2 linked regions of the Lentimicrobium sp. L6 genome follow. The protein of the gene in region 2 interacts with the protein of the main gene of each other region in a pairwise test. Links are inferred from orthologs where the notes say so. Each region holds a gene or a part of one and is shown on either strand. Other genes may lie near its edges.

Region 1 (7,963 bases), on a different replicon or contig from region 2:
TCGTGTGGCCTATACAGCTTCTAATGCCCTCTCTAACTTTTTTACTCCTTTATTACTAGAAATGGCTGATGCAGGAGGGGTTTCCCAGTATTTAAAGCGAAATGCAGGAATTAGAAATGGTGTTTATGTCTTTAATGGTATTATAACTAATAATAGGGTTGGGAAAAAATTTGGCTTTAATTACCGCGATTTAGATTTATTATTGGCAGTATTACATTAGTAGAAACTATGTCAAATATAAAACAAATAATAAGGATAATACTTTTTATCCAGGCTATTTTTTTAAATGGCTTTGTATTTTCTCAAGAGGAATTAGATAGGCATCCTCAAGATAGTTTAAGAATGATGTTTTATAATGTTGAGAATCTATTCGACCCTTTTGACGATAGTTTAACGAGTGATGAAGAGTTTACAGAGGAAGGGGCGAAGCATTGGTCTTGGTATAAGTATCAAGATAAACTCAGTAATATTTATAAAACAATAGTAGCTGTTGGAAATCCATACCCGCCTGCAATTATCGGCTTATGCGAGATAGAAAATCGGTTTGTATTGAACCAATTGGTTTACAAGACTCCGTTTTCAAAATTTGATTATAGAATTGTTCATGAAGAAAGCCCTGATAGAAGAGGTATTGATGTTGGTTTATTATTCGATCCTAAGCGTGCAGAATTGATTTATCATGAAGCCGTTCGGATTGATTTTCATTTTTCTCCACAAACAAAGACTCGTGATATTCTTTATGTTAAGCTTAGAATATTTAATGAAGATACAATTCATATTTTTGTTAATCACTGGCCTAGTAGATGGGGAGGTCAAATGGCATCGGCTCCAAAACGAAATTATGTGGCCGATATCTTAAGGGTGAAAATAGATTCCATATTTAATGAAGAATTAACACCTTCTATTTTTGTGATGGGGGATTTTAATGATGAACCTGAAGATGAAAGTTTAAGGCTTCATTTAGAGGCTGGTAGCCCTGAGGGTTCTTCAAGAATGGTGAATGTAATGTTGCCTTTAGTAAATGATAAATCAAAAGGAACTCATAAATATCAAGCCAATTGGGGAATTTTAGATCAATTTATTGTCTCAAAGTTCTTACTTTTGTCCAATAACCAATTACAAATTAACCTCCATCAAAATCCCATTTTTGCTGAGCCATATCTTTTAGAAAAAGATGAAAAGTTTTTAGGATTAAAACCGAATCGAACTTTTATAGGGTATAAATATCATGGAGGATTTAGTGATCATTTGCCTATATTTTTGGATCTGTATAAGATGCAGTAATCCAGGCGTTTGTAAAAGTTTTTAAAAAAAGATTAAAAATAATCAATAATTTAGGGGTACGTTTTTACAAAAAATAGTATTAATAAGTGAAGAAAGAGAAATATACAACAAATGAGATCCTAGATGGAATAAAAAGTGGTAATAATATTATACTTCAATTTATCTATCAAAGTTATTTCGATTCGATTAAAACCTTGGTTTTGTCGAAAAGAGGGAATGAAGATCTTGCTTATGATATTTTTCAAGATTCTCTTGTAGTTATCTACAAGAAACTAAAAACTGAAGAGTTTCAAATATTAAAAAGTTCTTTCTTTACTTATTTCTATTCGGTTTGTAGAATTACGCTATTTAAGTACTACTCTACAGGTTCGAAAGATGCATTGCCTCTTGCAGATAATTTAAAAGATTTGGAATTTATTTCTAGTGATTTTGAAGAAGAGGAAAGGTTGGCGGTTGAAGGAATAAAAGAGCAATTATTCCAAAAATATATCGATCTAATTCCTGACTCTTGTATGAAAATACTCAAATTGGTAATGGCCGGATTTAAAGCTGCTGAAATTGCCAATAAACTAAATTTATCCAGCGATGCTTATATAAGAAAAAGAAAGAAGATCTGTCTCGAGACTCTGATTGAAATGATTAAAAAAGATCCTAAATCAAGAGAATTATTATGAAAGCGTCAAAAACAAATTTAATCCAAAAGAAAGTCCTGAATGAACTTTCGGAGTTTGAACTGACTGACTTTAATCGGTTAATAGAATCAGACTCTGATTTCGCAAAGGAATATGCGATGGCTAAAGAGTTGATGACTTATGTTGGTAATGAAGAATTGTTAGTTTTCAGGGGGCAATTAGAAAAAGTTAGTAAATCGCATAAAAGCAAAAACTCCAATAAAAGGTTGATTAGTTTAAGAAGACACTGGTCCTATGTGGCATCAGTTGCTGCTGTTGCCCTCATTTTATTTGGCAGCTATGTATTTCTAAATGAGAATTCAGCATCCGATAAATTATTTGATCAATATTATAATACTGATGAAGTGTTTTTAAATACTCGTAGTGGTTCTACGCATAGTAATAGTGTTTTAGAACAAGGCTTGGTATTGTTTGAAGATAATAAATTTGAGGAGTCAATAGATTATTTTGAACAGCTACCTACCAGTGTTACCGCTTTATATTATAGTGGGGTGGCACATATGGAAATAGGAGAGTACGAGGTTGCTGAGTTTAAGTTTGATCAGGTCATATCAAATTATTTAAATGTGTTTTATGACCAAGCGCAATGGTATAAAGGCTTGTGCTTGGTAAAACAAAATAAGAAACAGGAGGCCAATGTGATATTTACCATGATTTCGCAATCAAATAGTTATTATAAAGAACAAGCTTTAGAATTAACAAAGCAAATGAAATAAGTTTCGAGAAGTGAATAAGTCTTAAGCCTACAGTTCGAGTAGGCTTTTTTTATGCTTTTTTTTTAATGAGAATGCGCTTTTGCTCCAGCACCATGATGTGATTCGTAATTTTCACATACATAATCAGGATCCTTTTCACACATACAGCTCATCTTTTTACCTTGGCTCGTTTCTAAATCTGAACTACAGGTTTTTGTAAATACAGCTCCTTTAACGAAAAACATTTTTATTCCAATTAAAGCAAAGGCAACAGCCATTAAAACTACGGTGATTAATATTAACTTAAGAATCATGATTTATTTTTTTACAAAGATAAAGCTTTTCTACTTTTGAGCTGAAAATGATACTATTTTTAACTTATTTAGAAAAGATGGATAAAATGATGCCAGTTGCAATAGAAGCATTTAGTGATTCTGCTTTGGAATTATCGGCTTGTGGTATATAAATAGCTTGAGTAATCAGCTTTTGAATTTCTTTGGAGATTCCTTTTGATTCGTTTCCAATAACGATAAATCCTTTTTTATTCAAAGATAATTCATAGATATTTTCACCTTGAAGGAGGCTTCCATAAATTGGTAGCTGATGTGAGTTGGATGATAATGCCGTTTTTAATTCAGTATAGTAAATTTTTTTTCTAAATACAGAACCCATGGATGACTGAACTACCTTGGGGCTGTATGCATCTGTTGTTTCTTTTGAACAAAGGATAGTATTGATGCCGAACCAGTCTGCCGTGCGGATTATTGTACCTAAATTACCAGGATCTTGTATGGTATCAAGTACAAGAATCAGCTCGTCATTTGGTATATGTAGTTCGTTACTCATAGGAGAGTTGACGACAGCCAAAACTTGGTTTGCAGTAGATAATTGACTCACTCTTTCTAAGTCTTTACTCTTCACCACTCGTGCAAAAGGCTCGTTAACTATTTTATTGTTTTCAAGATACCAATTATCAGTAGCAATTAACAGTTTTATGTCAAAATTTGATTGCAGAAGCTCCTCAATCATCTTTGGACCCTCAACTAAGAATACGCCATGTTTTTTTCTACCATGACTTGTTTTAATAGCGTTGATGAGTTTTATCTCAGATTTACTTATTTCCATAACACTAAATTATAAAAAAAACCCGTCTCAATAGAAACGGGTCTGAATAACTTAACTTGAACAGATTTACTCTGCAATCACTTCGAAACTAATTTCAGCTGTGATATCCTTATAGAATTTCACAGTGGCTTTGTATGTTCCAACTTCTTTAACAGCATCACCTTCAATAGTAATCATCTTACGATCGATTTCTTGATTGTGCTGTTCTTTGATAGCATCAGCCAATTGAATGTCATTAACAGAACCAAAGATTTTACCTGTTGTTGCAGCCTTAGCTCCAATCTTAACAGTTAAACCTTCCACTAACTTAGCTTTATCACTAGCTACTGTTCTGATTTTCTCTTCTTTATATGCTTTTTGCTTTAAGTTCTCGGCAAGTACTTTTCTATTGCTATCATTAGCAGCTATTGCAAATCCCTGAGGAATTAAATAGTTTCTTGCGTATCCTGATTTAACAGTTACTATGTCGTTGGTATAACCCAAGTTAGTAACGTCTTTCTTTAATATAATATCCATAATACTGCCTCCTTATTTTAATAAATCACCTACGTAAGGCATTAAAGCCAAATGACGAGCTCTTTTCACTGCTTGAGCTACTTTCTTTTGATATTTAGTTGAAGTACCTGTTAAACGACGAGGAAGAATTTTTCCTTGTTCATTCACAAATTTCAAAAGGAAGTTGGCGTCTTTGTAATCGATATACTTAATACCGCTTTTCTTGAAACGACAGTATTTTTTCTTCTTTGTATCAACCGCTATTGGGGTCAAATATTTTATTTCACTATTTTGTGCCATTTTTAAAGTTTTTGGGGCGTTTAGCCATTAATAAAATTTAGCTAGCTGCTTCAGTTGCCTTTTCTTTTTTCTGAGCTCTTTTCTTCTCATTATATGCAATAGCATGTTTGTCGAGAGATACAGTTAAGAATCTTAACATTTTCTCGTCGCGCTTTGTAGCAATTTCGAATTCGCGAATTTGAGAACCTTCTACTACATATTCGAAAAGGTGATAGAAACCTGTTGATTTCTTTTGAATAGGATAGGCTAACTTTTTCAAGCCCCATTTTTCTTCGTGTACTACATCAGCTCCTAGGCTTTTTAGTAAGTCACGATACTTGTTTACCGCTTCCTTCATCTGTTCTTCAGATAAAACGGGAGTCATAATGAAAACGGTTTCGTACTGTTTTAACATCGTGTTAAATTTTAAATTATTATTTTAATGTATTGATTATAAGCGAAATAGATATTTGATATCTCTTTCGGGCTGCAAATTTACAAAATATTTCTGAAATCCAAGTGTTTTAAGACAAAATATATTGCTTTTATCCGCTAGCTATTAATACTTTATCATATCTGGTTTGAAAAGTAAAATTGCTTGTTTTTGGTTTTTTAAACTAAAGATTAATTCCTAATTTTGTTATATGTTGATTTTTATAATTGGAATGATGGGGAGCGGTAAGACGAGCTTAGGAAAAAAACTAGCTCGTCAGCTGGATTATGATTTTATTGATATTGATGAAACCATCGAAAGTGAAGAAGGAAAGACCATTAGCGAACTGTTTGATATATGGGGAGAGGAAGAGTTTCGTATTCAAGAACATTCTCATCTAAAAAAGATTGGTAAACTTGAGAATGGTGTAATTAGTACAGGTGGTGGTTTGGCATGTTATCATGATAATATGAGTTTAATGAATCAGCTAGGCGAGACACTTTTTCTATATGCAGATAGTGCTTTTTTGGCCAGTCGCTTAAAACAAGGGAAAGCTGGTCGACCTCTAATTGCAGAGTTAGTTGATGAAGAACTTCCCGGTTTTGTGGATGCTTTATTAAAAAAAAGAAATCCTTTTTATGAGCAAGCAAAGCACATTATTCCCAGTAAAGATTTGAAGGTAAGTGATGTTTTAGAATTGTTTTTGTCTAAAGGATTATCCTTTTAGAATTATTCTAAATGATTAACTTTGCCGAAAATTAAAAAAATATGGAAGACAATATCATTTGCAATTGTATGAGCGTTAGCGAGCATGAAATCGTTCACGCTATAGAGAAACAGGATGCAGTGACCCTGCAAGATATAGAGGATATAACAGGAGCCATGTCTGGTTGTGGTTCATGTACTGAAGAGGTTGAAGATATCTTACAAAGAGAATTAGAAAAATAAATCTATTAATTCCACATATTATGAAGAACTTATTAATAATTATTTTACTAGCTACTTTTGGTTTGTCAGTGCTGGCTCAACAGTCTGATACTCTTGTAAAAGATGAGTCTGCTCAGCATGAGCAAGCGAATCAACACCAAGTTCAGCCTAAAAATAAAGCAGAGAAACCTAAGGAAAAGTCTTCATTTAAAATGAATAAAGTGATTATTGGAGGTAGTTTGGGGTTTAGTTTTGGTTCTGTTACTTCGGTTAGAATAAATCCATTGTTAGGATATAAACTCACTCCTAAGCTTACAACTGGTGTTACGGGTTTGTATGAATATAACAGCTACGATTATTATGGTTATGGTCGTCAGAGTTATAGTAATTATGGGGGTAGTGTTTTTAGTAGGTTTCGCTTTGTACCTATGGCTTATCTGCATGCCGAATTTAGTTATATCAATTACGAACTCTCAAGATTAAACAATGAAAAATACAGACAGGGTGTTCCTTTTATTTTCCTTGGAGGAGGGTTTGCACAAAGAATAGGTCGTAATACTTTTGCTTATGGTCAAATATTATTTGATGTATTACAGGATAGAAATTCACCATATTCAGATTGGGCTCCTTTCTATAGTGTTGGGGTAAGTGTAGGGTTCTAAATAAAAGATTGACAAAAGAATTCTAGAGCTAGAGGATTATCACTTCTGGCTCTAATTGTACCTTGAACTTTGTAAAAACTGTCTTTTGTATGTGATTTGAAAGCTCTGCTATTTCTATACCTGTAGCCTTATCCTTGTTTATTATTATCAAAGCATGATTAGGGTGAACTCCAGCATCACCAATAGTATACCCTTTTAAACCTGCATTTTCAATTAACCAAGCTGCCGCAATCTTTGTTTGCTCATTCTCTAAAGGATAATGCGCAATATTTGGATACAATGCTTTAATAGAATCGAATTCTTTATTACAGATAATTGGATTTTTGAAAAAACTCCCTGCATTTCCAATCTCATTGTGCTCAGGTAACTTACTTTTTCTAATATTGATAACAGCTTGTCTTACGTTTTTAATATCTGCATAAGACTTATTACTTGTTTTCAGAGCCTCCTCCCTGAGGTTTCCATAGTCCAGTTTCACTTTTGGGTATCGGTCGAGTTTAAAAACAACTGATGTCACTAAGAATTTGTTCTTTAGTGGCCCTTTAAAAATACTATATCGATAATCGAACTCCAGTTCATGTAAATAGAAATTGACCCTATGTCCATTATTTAAATCTATTGCTTCTAGGCTATTAAAAACATTTTGAACTTCCACTCCATAAGCTCCAATATTCTGCACTGGCGAGGCTCCAACTGTTCCTGGTATATAGGAGAGGTTTTCAACTCCTCCAAAACCATTTTTTACCGCCCAAGCCACAAAATCGTCCCAGTTTTCACCTGCCGCAGCTTTCACCCAAACCCATTGAGCTCTGGTTTCAATAATTTCAAAACCTTTGTTTTCAATTTTTAATAATTCACCTTCAAAATCTTTTACGAAAAGCAAATTACTTCCTTCTCCAATTACTAATCTTTTAGTGCATTTAGAATTTTGTTTGAAATACTCCACAGCCTCTTCTTCAGTTTGAAAAATAGTGACTTTTTTAGCGGATACTTCTGTGTGAAAAGTATGAAGATTCTTTAATGATGAGTTTTGATATTGCTTCATTAACAAGTGTTTTATAATTTGCAGGAATTAATTATATCGGCTTGATAAAAGTACTTGTTTTTTTACTGCTGTCTAGCTCAAAACCAAGTTTTTTAAGATACTGATTATGCTTTTTACTATAGCTTCCTATTTTGAAAGTTTTAAAACCTTCTTTTTTAAACTGTTCCTGTTGGTAGAAATATTTCCCTAATTTAAAATCTCTATAACTTGGGGTGACATAGTCTAATTTGATATGGATTTCGTCCCCTTTTTTATCGGCTAAGAATACACCCGCAACCTGCATATTTCTCAATACTAATAATGAGATATCATGATTTTTAATTTCG
Region 2 (8,162 bases):
TAATGAATTGATTTTCTTGAGCAAAGAAAAAGGAAGACCGATGCGAGCGCCAGAATGGTTCATTGCACTTTTAACAAACTCCCTTAGCTCATAAAACTAATTCATAGGGATTTATTGAGTTTGTAGTTTCCTCATTGTTTTTCTTTCTATCTTTACAGGAACAAATTAAAGAAATGACTAGAAAATCAGTATTTCAGCTGTCTTTATTATTATTTATTGCATTTGTATTAAATGCTTGTCAAAATAATGAACGAGAACTTACTATTGCTATATCAAAAGCAAAACCTGACAAATGGTATGGTAATTATCCACAATGGGTGCATAAAGCCGATTCCAAGGTTAAAATCATCAATATGTATGAGCTGGGTCTGGATTCAGCACTTCAAGTATTAGATTATTGTGATGGTTTAATTATTTCTGGTGGAGCAGATGTATATCCTGGTTGGTATGGTAAGTTAGCCGATACAGCAAACTGTGGCGCGTTTGATAGATATAGAGACACCTTAGAAATTGAATTGATTAGAAAAGCTATGGCATTAAAAATGCCTTTAGTGGGAATTTGCAGAGGTCAACAAATTCTAAATGTAAGCCTCGGAGGAAGTCTGATTATAGATATTCCCACCGACCACGATACTGTTATAAAACACAGACTAGTTGACTGGGAAAACTGTTTTCACCAAATTCAACTGACAAAAGGAAGCTTATTGAGTAAATTAAGCTCACAGAGCGAGGGCAAAGTAAATAGCAACCACCACCAAGCCATAGACCAACTAGCTGATGACTTAAAAATCAGCTCTATTGCAAGAGACGGTATTATAGAATCTGTAGAGTGGAGGAATCCAAAAGACAAAGGATTTATGATAGCTGTGCAATGGCATCCAGAAAGACTTGATACTGTAAACCCAGAACTATCATTACCTATTATAAGAGAGATGCTATTTCAGGCCGAGCAGTACCATACTTATAAATAACGGATTATCTACCCACCGGATAATCCAAAAATTTTAAGCGCATCATGAAATTTTGGAATGATTATCCTCTTCTAAGAATACTCCTACCTTTAATAATTGGCATCCTTTTGGCTTTTTATTATCCCAATATTATATTGCCATTTTGGAGCCTTTTTATTCTAACTACCATCCTCCTATTCTGGGCATTCCGACCATTATCTTTAAGGAAATTCTCCATAAGAATTATTGGAGGAATCGTTATAAGCTTACTTTTTCTATTGATTGGAAATCAGCTCACAGAAGTAAAAACAGAAAAATACAATCATCTACATTATTCCAATCATGACAGTGTTAGTCATTTAATCATTAGGATAAATAGTCCGCTCACCGAAAAAAGAAAATCATTTAAAGCCACCGGACTAGTAATTGGTGGATTTCAAGAAAATGATACCAATGCTATTAAGTTACAGGGCAAAATCTTGATTTATTTTGAGAAAGTCAATTTTATCAAAATGGATTATGGAGATGAAATACTCATCGCAGCAGATAAATTACAAGCCATTAGAAATCTTGGAAACCCTAATGAGTTTGACTTTACTTCTTACCTCAAAAAGCAAAACATTCACCATCATGTATTTTTAACTAAAACAGATTGGATTACGACTAATCATCAGTCTCCAAACTTGATTAAACTATGGAGTTTAAATACTAGAAATCATTTATTAAAGCTTCTTGAAAATATGGAACTGGGAGATTCTGAATTCGGAGTAGCTTCTGCTCTATTATTAGGCTATGACGAATATTTAGATCCCGATTTAAGACAAAAGTATGCAGGTTCAGGCGCTATGCACATACTTTGTGTTAGTGGCTTACATGTCGGAATTATTTTTATGATTTTTAACGTATTATTTGCTCCATTAAGAAAAACAAAATATGGTTCCTATCTCAACTCACTCCTCATCATTACTCTCATTTGGCTTTATGCATTAATTACCGGACTTTCTCCTTCAGTATTCAGATCAACCACCATGTTTTCATTTATTATAATCGGTAGTTTAATAAATAGAAAAACTAGCACTTATAATAGTTTAGCAGCCTCAGCAGTGGTTCTATTGATTAATGATCCATTTCTAATCTTCCAAATTGGATTTCAATTGTCTTATTTAGCAGTATTGGCCATATTGTTTATTCAGCCCCCTCTTTCCAAACTATACTATTTTAAAAATGGATTTCTGACCAAAACAAAAGACTTGATCGCTGTATCCATAGCAGCTCAGATAGGAACTTTTCCACTCGCCATTTACTATTTCCACCAATTCCCAAACTATTTCATACTCACCAACCTCATTGTTATTCCTCTTAGTTTCGCCATACTTCTAAGTGGTTTCGCAACCATTTTCATTCACGCCCTACCCTTTTTAAAGTCTATTCTGGGACTTCTCTCACAAAAAATCCTGTATTGGCTATTATTTATTCTAAACAGCTCTATTGGTTTTATTAATCAGATGCCTTATGCAGTGAGTAGGAACTTATATTTTACTTTCTGGGATACCTTATTAGTCTATTTTCTTATCCTCTTTCTTATTCTAGCTCTCATGTATAAAAAAGCTAAAATTTTGATTGTATTCCTTTCTATTGCCATTATTTTAATGGTTTCTAATGCCTATTTAAGGATGGAAGATTATGAAAAAGAATTTTTTATTATCTATCACGTTCCAAAGGCGTCTTTAGTAGAATGGTCAACAAGCAATAAGAGCCAAGTGATTATGGATACTTCTTTATTCAATAGCCAGAATTATGAGAGATATTTATACGAGAGTCAACTCTATAGAAGAATAGATCATACCGAATATCTAACTTTTGATAGCATTTATTCTTCTTCTTGTATTAATTTTGATGGGAGGCTTATTTTTATTCTGGATAAAAGTCTTCAAATTCCAGAAAATGCAATACACTTGAATTATCTATATCTAAGAAACAATCCTAAAATCAGCCTACACCAATTGAGCAATAAATTAAGTTTTGACACCATTATTATGGATGGGAGCAATAAATATTGGAATGTACACAAGTGGAAAATGGAATGTGATAGTTTAAGAATCCCCTATTTTGATACAAAAGAAAAAGGAGCTTTCATGATTGAAAACTCCTTTTAAAATTCATTTTTTCAAACGATTATTTTTCAAACTTAATAGCGTTTACTACTTTAGTTTCTGTTAAAGCATATTGAACCAAATCTACTAAACTATCGAAGAACTTAAAACTTAAACCTTTGATATATTTCTCATTGATTTCATCAATATCTTTCTTGTTTTCGCTAGAAAGCAAAATCTCAGTAACCTTAGCATTTTTGGCCGCTAGAATTTTCTCTTTTATACCTCCAACTGGAAGAACCTTACCTCTAAGTGTAATCTCACCAGTCATAGCAATCTTAGATTTTACTTTCCTTTGAGTAAATAAGCTCACTAAAGCAGTTAACATAGTAACACCAGCTGAAGGGCCATCTTTAGGAGTAGCTCCTTCCGGAATATGAATATGCACATTATATTTAGTAAACACATCCTCATCAATACCAAAATCAGCTGCATGTGATTTAATATATTGGAAAGCTATAGTAGCTGACTCCTTCATCACATCACCTAAGTTTCCGGTTAAGCTAAAACTTCCTTTTCCTTTACTGAGGCTGGTTTCAATAAACAGAATTTCTCCCCCAACGCTTGTCCAAGCTAATCCAGTCACTACGCCAGCAATATCATTATTTAGATCTCTATCTCGACGAAATCGTGGTGTTCCCATAATATTTACAACATCCTCTTTATCCACCTTTATATTATAGGCCTCCTCCATCACAATAGCTTTTACCCTATTACGAATAATCTTAGCCAGATTTTTATCTAAAGTTCTTACACCAGCTTCGCGAGTATAATCCTCTACTATCTGCTCCAATATGGCTTTAGAGAAAGTAAGTTGGGATTTCTTAACACCATGTTCTCTTAATTGTTTAGGTAATAAATGACGCTTGGCAATCTCTATTTTTTCTTCTTTCAAGTAACCGCTTAAATCGATAATTTCCATCCTATCTCTTAAGGCAGGATGAATGGTACTTATATTATTAGCTGTTGCAATAAACATGATTCTAGATAAATCATAATCTACTTCTAAATAATTATCGTGAAAGGCTGTATTTTGCTCTGGGTCTAATATTTCCAATAAAGCAGCTTGAGGATCGCCACTATAATTATTCCCACTCACCTTATCTATTTCGTCTAAAACAAATACGGGGTTAGAGGAATTAGCTTTCTTTAAATTTTTAATAATTCTACCTGGCAAAGCTCCGATATAGGTTTTTCTATGTCCACGCAATTCAGATTCATCACGTAAACCACCCAGGGACATTCTTATATACTTTCTACCTAAAGCTCTAGCAACTGACTTACCTAGTGAGGTTTTCCCAACACCGGGAGGGCCTAAAAGACATATAATAGGAGATTTCAAATCCTTTTTCAGCTTTATAACTGCTAGATACTCAATAATTCTCTCTTTTACTTTCTCCAAGCCATAATGGTCATCATCTAAAACCTTTTGAGCATTTTTAAGATCTAGATTATCCTCGGTATATTCTCCCCAAGGAAGACTTACAAGTGTATCGAGATAATTGAGTTGTATAGAAAACTCAGCAGCTTGAGGATTCATCCTTCTTAATTTCTTCAACTCCTCGTCAAATGTCTTCTTAACTTCTTTATTCCACTTTTTACTCTTCGCTTTCTTTTTAAGCTCCTCTATTTCAGTTTCACTTGGAACGTCTCCTAATTCTTCTTGAATGGTTCTCAATTGTTGATTAAGCATATAATCACGCTGCTGTTTATCGAGATCCTTTTTTACTTTGCTTTGAATTTGATTTTTAAGCTCCAACATTTGCAACTCCTTATGCAAATTTTTCAATACGCCTTGTGCTCTTTCAGTAATAGAATCTACCTCTAACAATTTTTGTTTGTCGTTAACATCAGCATTCAAATTACTACAGATAAAGTTCACTAAGAAGTTCGGACTTTCAATATTCTTCAAAGCGAAGGCTGCATCAGAAGGTAAATTGGGTGATTGCTTAATAATTTGAACAGAAAGCTCTTTTAAAGAGTCGAGCAATGCTGTAAAATTATCATTCTTCTCAGCCAAAACTTCGGCTCTATTCTTTATTCGAGCAACCAAGTATGGTTCTGTTTGAACCACTTCTTTCAACTCAACCCTTCTCTTACCCTGAATAATTGCTGTGGTAGTACCATCAGGCATATTCAACAGTTTAAGAATTAGAGCGGTAGTCCCAACGTTATAAAGATCTCCAATTTCAGGATCCTCTATCGCTACATCTCTCTGAGAAGCTACAGCTATGGTTTTATTTCCATTATTATAGGCTTCTTTTATCAACTTTATAGATTTATCTCTGCCTACTGTAATAGGAATGACCACACCTGGAAATAGCACCGTATTTCTTAAAGACAAAACGGGTAAGGCATCAGGTAAATCTTCATTATTCATAAGATCCTCATCTTCGCTAGATAAAAGAGGAATATATTCTGCATCGTGGTCCATTAAGTCGGACAAGTATAATAGATTTGTCATTTTTTCTTTCATATATTGACAATTTGACAGACATTTGATTAAACCATGGAAAAAACACAAACAGCCCCATCGTAAAACATTGTATATCAATTATTTATTTAATATCACTAATTGAATTCATAAGTGTTTCAAATAACATACCAAAAAAAAGCCCTTTTGTAAAAAAGGGCTTCAATATTATATGATCCAAAATTTTAATAGGACTTATTTCCAATAGTTAAATCAAATACCGATTGTAATAAATCTTGCTCCATTTGGTCAAATTCTTTACCTCTTCGGCCATAAACAATTTTCGCAACTTCAAATGCTTTATCTATTTGATAATTGCTTTGTCTTCCTGTTCCACCCCATCTAAAAGAAGGAATATAATTTCTTTGGAATCCAGAGCCAAAAATATTGCAATTCACTCCAACCACAGTTCCTGTATTAAACATGGTATTGATACCACATTTAGAATGGTCACCCATTATTAAACCACAGAAAGTTAATCCTGTACTCACAAAGCTTGACTGAGGGTAATTCCACAATCTTACAGGTTCGTATGTATTTTTAAGATTAGAGGTATTAGTATCACTACCCAAATTACACCATTCTGCGATTACACTGTTTCCAAGAAAACCATCATGCGCTTTATTACTATGAGCAAAAATCACAGTATTATTTAATTCACCCCCAACTTTAGAATAGGGACCAACAGTAGTAGCTCCATATATTTTGGCTGCCATTTTCACAACTGCATTTTCACATAATGCAAAAGGACCACGAATAACGCTATTTTCCATGATCTCAGAATCCTTACCGATATATATTGGCCCTGTATTTGCATTTAGAGTCGCAAATTCAACAGTGGCACCTTCTTCTACAAATATATTCTCCAGCCCAATTACATTATTACTATCGCTTAGTTTCGCAGATTTCCTCCCTTTTGTAAGAAGAATGAAATCATCACGAATAGCCTTGTCATTATTAGAAAAGACATCATAAGTATACATTAACTTGATATGCTCTTCATTAAAATCATGACTGTATTCAGCATCAAAATTAGGCTCACCACTAATATCTTCGCCTACATTCATGGCAATAATATAATCTTCAGTATTTAAGGTCTCATTTATCTTCAGGTTTTTAACTGCCTTTACCATTTCAGGAGTTGGACATACTGAACCATTGATAAGTATATTTTGTTTTCCTTCTTTAATAGGAAATTTCTTTGCCAAATAAGATTCTGTTATGGTTGATGTTTTTTCTCCCAAATATTTCTCCCATTTCTCTCTGATGGTTAAAATACCTATTCGAATATCAGCAATCGGCCTAACGAGTGTTAGAGGCAAAAGATTGTTTCTGGACGAATCGTCAAATAGGATATAATTCATATATTGATTATTAAATATTTATAACTCTACTTCTGTTTATACAATAATAAGCATTATTTATGGCATTTCAAAGAATATTTTGTGAAAAAACATTAAATATGAAAAGCCCAATCTCCGAAGAAATGGGCTTTATCAAATATCTTAAAACAAGAATTACTTAAGGTGTTTCTTGTATTTATTTTTGAACTTATCGATACGACCAGCTGAATCCACTAACTTCATCTTACCAGTGTAAAATGGGTGAGACTGGTTTGAAATATCAAGCTTAATCAATGGATATTCTTTTCCATCTTCGAACTCAATAGTTTCTTTAGTTTTGGCAGCAGATTTAGTTAAAAATGCATAACCGTTTGACATATCTTTAAATACTACAAATCTGTATTCCTTTGGATGGATATCTTTTCTCATTTCTTTTTTCTCCTTAATATTTTCGGTGTGCAAAAGTATATAATTTCAGTTAAAATAAAAATATTTTTCAAGTTTTTTTACGTATTAATTTCAAAGTCTTTTCTTTTTATTGAAAACATTGGTATTTTCAACTATAAAGCAACTAAAAAAGCCATAGTATCTACCCCATCTGCATAATCATTAAGCGCTGGATGCTGTCCTTGGCCAAAGTCAAAAAACTCATTTTGATGTCCAATGATGCATTGAATTTCATCTTTTTTAAGCTCCAGATATTCTTTTAATTCAGACAAGGAATTATATTCCTCATAATGAAGAACAGAAATTGGAGAGGCAAGTGAAAGGTCTTTCTTTACTAATAGAAACCCATTATCACGATGCATAACCTTATTTACCAAATATATGGCTTTATTATATTCGTAATTATTATAATATTTATTATGATGTTCGAAATGTTTATAAGACTCCATAGCCTCAAATAATGAGCGCAGCTCATATCCTATTGGGACATATAACTTGGAAACACTTCTACAACCCAAACCAAAATAACTCATAATATCCTTGGACAAAGCAAAAAGCTCTTGCTCAGTTTCCATACCATCAAGGACTGCAATTCCATTCCTGTTTTTTCTGATGATATGAGGATACTTACTAAAATAGTATTCAAAATATCGAGCAGTATTATTAGAGCCAGTCGCAATAACAGCATCAAAGTTTTCAAGTTGTCCTTTAGTAAAGTAGGCTTGACTAGCCAATTCGGGATCAACCACTCCAAGTATCTGATTTAATAATGGAAGCAAATGGGCATCATCGGAGC

What was found.
Region 1: the proteins of lon (region 2) and rplI interact in binary tests that used the Escherichia coli proteins (3 or more experiments, as listed by UniProt). The link is inferred for Lentimicrobium sp. L6 from one-to-one orthologs.

What each region holds. Positions count from the first base shown.
Region 1 is NZ_JABKCA010000059.1:445-8,407, reverse strand. Bases 2,588-5,421 are described here. They hold rplI (50S ribosomal protein L9), read right to left. Parts: upstream 4,313-5,421; coding sequence 3,863-4,312; downstream 2,588-3,862. Other genes in these bases: HNS38_RS14480 (shikimate kinase), read left to right, coding at 5,215-5,421; rpsF (30S ribosomal protein S6), read right to left, coding at 4,629-4,985; rpsR (30S ribosomal protein S18), read right to left, coding at 4,325-4,591; HNS38_RS14500 (RNA methyltransferase), read right to left, coding at 3,050-3,796; HNS38_RS14505 (hypothetical protein), read right to left, coding at 2,755-2,985. Outside these bases: HNS38_RS14525 (alanine dehydrogenase), read left to right, coding at 1-220; HNS38_RS14520 (endonuclease), read left to right, coding at 229-1,284; HNS38_RS14515 (RNA polymerase sigma factor), read left to right, coding at 1,371-1,958; more of HNS38_RS14510, read left to right, coding at 1,955-2,587; more of HNS38_RS14480, read left to right, coding at 5,422-5,730; HNS38_RS14475 ((2Fe-2S)-binding protein), read left to right, coding at 5,772-5,951; HNS38_RS14470 (hypothetical protein), read left to right, coding at 5,972-6,592; murB (UDP-N-acetylmuramate dehydrogenase), read right to left, coding at 6,621-7,637; HNS38_RS14460 (hypothetical protein), read right to left, coding at 7,669-7,963.
Region 2 is NZ_JABKCA010000004.1:31,955-40,116, reverse strand. What follows is about bases 2,853-5,885. They hold lon (endopeptidase La), read right to left. Parts: upstream 5,580-5,885; coding sequence 3,126-5,579; downstream 2,853-3,125. Other genes in these bases: HNS38_RS01880 (GlmU family protein), read right to left, coding at 5,762-5,885; HNS38_RS01890 (ComEC/Rec2 family competence protein), read left to right, coding at 2,853-3,106. Outside these bases: HNS38_RS01900 (thioesterase family protein), read left to right, coding at 1-94; HNS38_RS01895 (gamma-glutamyl-gamma-aminobutyrate hydrolase family protein), read left to right, coding at 174-971; more of HNS38_RS01890, read left to right, coding at 1,016-2,852; more of HNS38_RS01880, read right to left, coding at 5,886-6,940; HNS38_RS01875 (type B 50S ribosomal protein L31), read right to left, coding at 7,094-7,348; HNS38_RS01870 (acyl-CoA reductase), read right to left, coding at 7,480-8,162.